Regions from separate parts of the Pseudomonas sp. GL_093 genome, predicted to be linked through region 1. Evidence: riboswitches for the same ligand, from Rfam matches in the RefSeq annotation. Region 1 holds a riboswitch; the other holds the start of a gene.
What was found. Region 1 has a riboswitch for cobalamin ahead of cobW (cobalamin biosynthesis protein CobW). Riboswitches for the same ligand answer to the same signal wherever they lie in the genome.
Positions count from the first base shown of each region.

Region 1 (3,829 bases):
TGATCTGGTGAAGTCCGATTTTATGAGCCTGTAACGCCTGATCGAGCAGCGCCCGCAGCGTGCTGACGGGGCAGCCGCGCTGGCAGCCCAGGCCGACCACTAAAGTCGGCGCTGCGCTGATCTCAGTCATGCGTGGTATTGACCATCGTTTTTGCGGCGGAACAACCAGGCACTGATCAGGCCCAAGGCCAGCCAGAATCCCATGTTGGTCAGCTGCGAAGCGATTTTGAACTGAGCTTCCAGGGCTTCTGGAGCCAGCATCGAGTGGACTTCCGGTTGTGGTGCGCCGATCACATGAGGAACAGCCAGAATGGCCACGCCGAGCACTTTCATCAGCCAGTGACGGCTGAACACGATTAATGCGATGCCGACCGCGGTGGAGGCAGCCGTGCCGATCCACCAGATCTGCCGTTGCGCCAAATCAGCTGCGGCAGTGCCCGGCAGCTCAGGCGGCAGACCGAGAGTCGGTGCCAGCACGAACGTCGCGTAACCGGCCAGGCCCCAAAGCAGGCCTTGGGAGGTTTTGGTCGGCGCGCGCAAGGTGTAAAGACCGGCCAGCATCAGGGCGAAACCGACCGCTACCACCAGGTTGCCGCCGGTGGTGGACAGCACGCGCTGCCAGCCGTCTTCCGGTTCCCAGGCTTCAGCATCGTGGGTGTGAGCGGCGACAGCACCTGCGGCGTGTTCGTGAACCTCAACAGCAGCGGGCTCGGATTTTTCGTAAGTCTCGGCCTGCAGAATCAGCGGAGCCACCCAGAAGCTTTGCAGCAGAGTCAGCAGCAGGGCGGCCAGCAGCCCGGTGAACCCTGCGGTTTGCGCAATACGCTTGATCATGTCAGCAGGTCTCAATGGCACGGGAATGCAGAGCTGTGGCGGGTATCGTGAGCGGCGTTGTGCACCGCTTCGATGTGCGAGAAACCGGCGAAATACACAAGGCACGCACCCAGGATCGACGCGCACACGGCGGCGGTCAGGCGTTGAGTCAGGGTATTGGTGGTGCTGGCGGTGCTTTTATCGGTGTTGCTGCCGGTGCTGCTGATGATCGACATGGCGCTTCCCTCTGGTCTGTCAGCGGGTGATTTAGAGCGCATGGAAGACCCCTGCGAGTCGGGCACGCAGAGGTTCAAACAGCGCCCGCCCACCGCGGGTTTGTTATTCAGTGATCGTAATGGTCACTTTGTGTTGCGGGCCGGTCTCCGGGCTCACGAGGGGCACTGGCTTTCGCCTTGACCTGCAAGCATCACCTTCCCATGCCGAACTGCTGGCACAGTGGATCTGACGCTTCGCTCGCTTACCGTTGCGGGGGCAGCACCGGACTGACATGACTTTAGAGTAAAGCACATGATTCACCGGTTTCCCGTTTCACCCTGTGAAGGGCACCCGTAACAAGGCGTGTAGGAGAGCATGGGCGGGGGCGGAGAGTCAATTGGCATGGGTTCTCAACTTGGGGCCGAGGCGACTTCATCGCGAGCAGGCTCGCTCCCACAGGGGAATGCGATCAACTGTGGGAGCGAGCCTGCTCGCGATGGGGCCAGTGAGGGCGCCACAAGACATTGACCCGCCCCCACACGATGCGTAGCCTTGCGCTTTCGAGGTTCTTCGGCGTCTGCCGAAGCTAAGAAGGGAACGCGGTCGATGCCGCGGCTGCCCCCGCAACTGTGAACGGTGATGTTCGCTGCCACGCCACTGCAAACCCTGTGCAAAGGGTTCGCGGGAAGGCGCAGCCAACGCCAGTCGAACGATTGGCACACCGTCAGCCAGGAGACCTGCCTCGAAACGAATTCTCACTACAACCGGGCGGGGTGATCCGGTGGCGAAATCTTCCGCGCGCCTATGCAGCAGCGGTCGTCGTCCCGTATGCCCGCCACCTTGCCAAAGGGCATCCGATGAAAACACTGGCCAAACTCCCCGTCACCATCGTTACCGGCTTCCTCGGCTCGGGCAAAACCACCTTGCTGCGGCACATGCTCGACAACGCTCAGGGCCGCCGCATTGCGGTGATCGTCAACGAGTTCGGCGAGCTGGGCATCGACGGCGAAATCCTCAAGCAGTGCTCCATCGGTTGCACTGAAGAAGAAGCCAACGGCCGCGTCTACGAACTGGCCAACGGCTGCCTGTGCTGCACCGTTCAAGAAGAATTCTTCCCGGTGATGCGCGAATTGGTCGCCCGTCGCGGCGATCTCGATCACATCCTGATCGAAACTTCTGGTCTGGCCCTGCCAAAACCGCTGGTGCAAGCCTTCCAGTGGCCGGAAATCCGCAGCGCCTGCACCGTTGACGCGGTCATCACCGTAGTCGACAGCCCAGCGGTCGCCGCCGGCACCTTCGCGGCTTTCCCGGACCAGGTCGATGCCCAGCGCAAACTCGACCCGAACCTGGACCACGAATCGCCGCTGCACGAGCTGTTCGCCGACCAACTGGCCAGCGCCGACCTGGTGATCCTCAACAAGGCCGACCTGATCAGCCCTGAAGACCTGGCCCGTGTGCGCCTGGAAGTGGCTGAAGAACTGCCGCCAGCGGTGAAAGTCATCGAAGCCAGCAGCGGTCGCGTGCCACTGGACGTGCTGATCGGCCTCGGCGCCGGCTCCGAAGAACACATCGACAGCCGTCACAGCCATCACGATCACCACCATGAAGGCGAAGATGATCACGACCACGATGCCTTCGACTCCATCTCCATCGAATTGCCGCAAGCCGACGAAAGCCTGCTGCTGGACGCGTTGACTCAACTGGTGGTCCAACACGGCATCCTGCGCGTCAAAGGTTTCGCGGCGATCCCGAACAAACCAATGCGCCTGCTGATCCAGGGCGTGGGCACACGTTTCGACAAGCACTTCGACCGTCAGTGGGGCGCCGACGAAGCGCGCACCACGCGTCTGGTGTTGATCGGTCAGGAGCTGGACGCCACTCTGCTTGAAGCGCAATTGCGCGCTGCGCTCAGCGTTTAAGCCATGCACCTGCTCAGGACCCAGCCCGGCGGTTTCGTGTCGGATGACAACATTGCCGACCTTGGACAAACCCCCGCCGAGCTGGTGATCCTGTGCAGCGGCGACTCCAGCCTCGCGCTGCTCGCCGAAGCCGCGCAGCAACTGCCCGACGACTACCCGAGCGTGCGCCTGGCCAACCCGATGCAGGTGCAGAACCACGCGTCGGTCGATCTCTACTTCGACGAAGTGCTGCGCCACGCCAAGGTGATTCTGATTTCGCTGCACGGCGGCATCGCCTATTGGCGGTACGGCGTCGAGCAACTGGTGCAACTGTCGGAACGCGGCGTGCAGCTGATTCTGGTGCCCGGCGATGATCGCCCGGACCCGGAACTCAGCGAGCTAAGCACGGTGGGCGCGGAAGACCGCGACCGGCTCTGGCAGTTTCTGCGTCAGGGCGGCATGAGCAATGCCCTGGATTTTTTCCGCTGCCTCGCCAATCGCTGGCTGGATCGCGACTACGCCTGGGCCGAGCCGCAAACCCTGCCGCGCACAGCGATTTACCACCCGCAAAAAAGCCCCGCTGAACTGAAGGATTGGCAAGCCGACTGGCAGGCCGATCAACCGGTCGCGGCGGTGCTGTTCTACCGCTCGCATTTGCAGGCGGCCAATACTGGATTCATCGATATTTTCTGCCAGCGCTTGCAGGCGGCGGGGTTGAACCCTTTGCCGATTGCCGTGGCCAGTTTGAAAGAACCCGGCTGCCTGACGGTGGTCGAGGACCTGTTGGATGAAGTCGAGGCCGGCGTAATTCTCAACACCACCGGTTTCGCTCAATCCAGTCCTGAAGCACCGCACTTGCGACCGTTTCGCCGCAACATCCCGGTGATCCAGGCGATTTGCGC
Region 1 is NZ_CM174448.1:4,083,905-4,087,733, reverse strand. Features, by position in the region: gene AC3IUE_RS18665 (cobalamin biosynthesis protein) at 1-130, opposite strand, end outside; gene AC3IUE_RS18660 (CbtA family protein) at 127-834, opposite strand; gene AC3IUE_RS18655 (CbtB domain-containing protein) at 846-1,049, opposite strand; cobalamin riboswitch at 1,171-1,399, opposite strand; cobalamin riboswitch at 1,576-1,788, shown strand; gene cobW (cobalamin biosynthesis protein CobW) at 1,887-2,948, shown strand; gene cobN (cobaltochelatase subunit CobN) at 2,952-3,829, shown strand, end outside.

Region 2 (3,829 bases), 2.1 Mb from region 1:
TGGATCTTGCCGCGCAGGGCTCGATCGCTGATGCGGATGAACCGCCAGGGCTGCATCAGGCCGACACTCGGCGCTTGATGCGCGGCTTCGAGCAGGCGCCGCAGCAACTCGGGCTCGACGGTGCCACCGCTGAAATGACGCATGTCGCGGCGTTCGCCGATGGCTCGGTAGACCGCCGCGCGCTCGGCTTCGGAAAATGCGTTGTTGCTCATGGCCTCTTCGCGAGCAGGCTCGCTCCCACATTGGAAGGTGTGCTGCCTGAAGAAACGCAGTCAACTGTGGGAGCGAGCTTGCTCGCGATGGCGGCCTCAAGGTCAGGCGCAAATAATGCGGCTACAGCGGCGGGATTGGACGGGAAATAAAAGTGCACATAAGAGGCGGTCATCCGCCCTTCACGATAAACCGCCTCTGCCCCTCGCCCACCGTTCGGGCTCAAGCCACGAGCAATCGGCTCAAGCTCGGTACTGGTCAGCGAATGGTGATAGGTGTGCCCGCGCAACGAACCTTCCGGCAACTCGACCGCTTGCAACGCCAACGCGGCCAGACGCTTTTGCATCACCGCATCCCCCGCCAGCAAGCCGACCAGTTCAGCGCGGGTACCTTCGACATCGGTCAACGAATCGAGCAGATACAGCATGCCGCCGCACTCGGCCAACAACGGCTTGCCCGCCGCATGGTGAGCGCGGATTGCGTCCAGCATCGTGGTGTTCTGTGACAGCGCCACATGGTGCAATTCGGGATAACCGCCCGGCAGATAGAGGCTGTCTGCCTCCGGCAATTGCGTGTCACGGATCGGCGAGAAAAACAGCAACTCGGCGCCCATGGCGCGGAGCAGATCCAGGCTAGCACCGTAGGTGAAGGCAAACGCTTCGTCACGGGCCACGGCAATACGCACGCCGGCCAGCAACGGTTCTGCCGCGATCACATCTGGAGCGGCGAATTCCACCGCCGGTGGCAGCGCGACCTCGCAACTGCTGGCCAGCGCATCGGCCGCCGCATCGAGGCGCAGATCAAGATCGTTCAACTCACTGGCCTGAACCAGCCCGAGGTGTCGGCTCGGCAATTCGATCCCGGTTTCCCGGGACAAGGCGCCGTACCAGCGCAAGCCTTCAGTGAGGCTGCCTTCCAGTAGTTGCGCGTGACGCAGGGTGCCGACGCGGTTGGCCAGCACACCGGCAAACGGCAAGTCCGGCTGATAACGCGCCAGCCCCAACGCCAGTGCGCCAAAGGTCTGGGCCATGGCGGTGCCGTCGATCACACCCAGCACCGGTACGCCGAAATGCCGCGCCAGATCAGCGCTGGACGGCGTACCGTCGAACAACCCCATGACGCCTTCGATGAGGATCAGATCGGCTTCACCGGCGGCTTCCCACAACAGTCGACGACTTTCCTGCTCGCCGACCATCCACATGTCCAGTTGATACACCGGCGCACCGCTGGCGCGCTCGAGAATCATCGGGTCGAGGAAGTCCGGGCCGCATTTGAACACGCGCACCTTGCGCCCCTGATTGCGATGCAAACGGGCCAGTGCGGCGGTGACGGTGGTCTTGCCCTGACCGGAGGCCGGCGCGGCAATCAATACCGCCGGGCAATGACGTGGTTGACTCACAATTCGACGCCTTTTTGCGCTTTGATCCCGGCCTGGAACGCGTGCTTGATCACGCCCATTTCGGTGACGGTGTCAGCCAGTTCAATCATCTCCGGCTTGGCGCCGCGACCGGTGACCACCACGTGCTGCATCGGCGGACGGGCCTGCAAGTCGCTGAGCACTTGATCGAGATCCAGATAACCGTGCTTGAGCGCAATGTTCAATTCATCCAGCACCACCAGGCCGATCGACGGATCACGCAGCAATTCGCGCGACACCGCCCATGCGGCTTCAGCGGCGGCGATGTCACGCTGGCGATCCTGGGTTTCCCAGGTGAAGCCCTCGCCCATCACATGAAAACGCACCTGTTCCGGGAAGCGCCGGAAGAACAGTTCTTCGCCGGTGCTGCTGCGCCCTTTAATGAACTGCACCACACCACACTGCATGCCGTGGCCCATGGACCGGGCGAGCATGCCGAAAGCCGAGCTGCTTTTGCCTTTGCCGTTGCCGGTCAGCACCAGCAGCAGGCCACATTCATTCGGGGAATTGGCGATGCGTTCGTCGATCACGGCTTTTTTGCGCAGCATGCGCGCCAGATGACGTTCGTCACGATCGGGGGTATCAGTCATGGGGGAGCTCTCCGTTGAGGCTGGATAACGGCGGGCAGGCACAAGAATAGACGGCAAAAAAGCCTGGCATCGCCCACCGTGATGCCGCTGGATGGATCAGGCCGGTCTCCGGGCTCATGAGCGGCGTTTTGCCTGACTGCGCGCCTTCCCATGTCGACAGTCGACACAGTGGCTCAAGGCGCAGTCTTTACTCATTTACCGTTGCGGGGGCAGCGCCGGGATCATGGCTCTTCGTCGCTTGAAGAGAGTCACTCACCGGCTTCCCTGTTTCACTCTGTCGACCAAGGTCACAGAGCACCTGAAACAAGCCGCGAAGGTTAGAGGGTTGGGGATGGAGCGTCAATTGAAGACGGGCGGCCTGCGAGCGAATAACTGCCGTCGATCAATTATCTGACGCCAATCTTGTGCCACACTCTCAGCAGTGATATCAAAGAGCCACAACCTCACAACACAAGAACAAGGGTGAGCCACATGCAAGGCATGATCATCAGCAATCCGAAGCTGGAATTCCTGCGCCCGGTGCTGGAACGCTGGTTTGACTGTATCGACCGCTACAACGCCGTGCGCGGCGATAACGACACGCCTTACTGGTTCGACGAAAAAGCCAACCTGAGCCTGCTGTCCGCCGCGGCCTGGATGGCGGAAATGGTTACGCTGCAACAAACACCGACCCGCAAACAGACCGAAGAAGGCGAACGCAATGGCCGAGCCGATCTGTTTATCGCGACCAGCGAAGAACGCGCTTACCTTCAGGCGACCCAGCGCTGGCCACGCGTCAACAGCCTGAACCTGACGCAAGCATTACAAGACATCACCAGCGACGCCAAGCGCATCAGCTACGCCAGCGACCTGAAACTCGGCTGCCTGTTCGTCGCGCCGCAAAAAGCCCAACAAAGCGCCACCCCGGAAGAACTCCAGGACATGCTCGACGACCTGCAAAAGGAACACACCTGCGCGGTGGCCTGGTATTTCCCCTACGCCTATCGCAAGTTACGCAACGAAGCCGGCAACTATCACCCCGGCATTGCCGTGCTGTTCAAGGAAGCCCGCGGCTGACCGGTTGAACCATCGCGCACCTGCGCTTCTCTATTGATTAGGTCAATGCATTCATAGGGAAGATCAGCATGCGCAAGCCCCCGCTCGCTCTCGTCATCGTGCTCGCCGGAGGGCTTGCGGCCTGTGGTGAAACCGCCAGGCTGCAAGTCACCGACGGCTACGGCCCGTCACCCAAGCTGCCAGAACCGAATAAAACCCTGATCCCGACGGTGAACATCGCCCCGGCGATCGGCTGGCCGGACGGCACGAAACCCATCGCCGCGACGGGGACTCAGGTGGCGGCTTTTGCCGAAGGTCTCGATCACCCGCGCTGGCTCTATGTATTACCCAACGGCGACGTGCTGGTCGCCGAAACCAACGCACCACCCAAACCCGATGACGGCAAAGGCATTCGTGGTTGGGTGATGGGCAAAGTCATGGGCCGTGCCGGCGCCAAAGTACCGAGCCCGAACCGCATCACGCTGCTGCGGGACAAGGACCACGACGGCGTCGCCGAAACCCGCACAGTGTTCCTGGAAAACCTCAACTCACCCTTCGGTATGACCCTGGTCGGCAA
Region 2 is NZ_CM174448.1:1,971,240-1,975,068, reverse strand. Features, by position in the region: gene bluB (5,6-dimethylbenzimidazole synthase) at 1-212, opposite strand, end outside; gene AC3IUE_RS08945 (cobyrinic acid a,c-diamide synthase CobB) at 209-1,609, opposite strand; gene cobO (cob(I)yrinic acid a,c-diamide adenosyltransferase) at 1,606-2,217, opposite strand; cobalamin riboswitch at 2,300-2,534, opposite strand; gene AC3IUE_RS08935 (hypothetical protein) at 2,689-3,273, shown strand; gene AC3IUE_RS08930 (PQQ-dependent sugar dehydrogenase) at 3,342-3,829, shown strand, end outside.
Region 2: another riboswitch for cobalamin. It lies ahead of cobO (cob(I)yrinic acid a,c-diamide adenosyltransferase); the one in region 1 lies ahead of cobW (cobalamin biosynthesis protein CobW).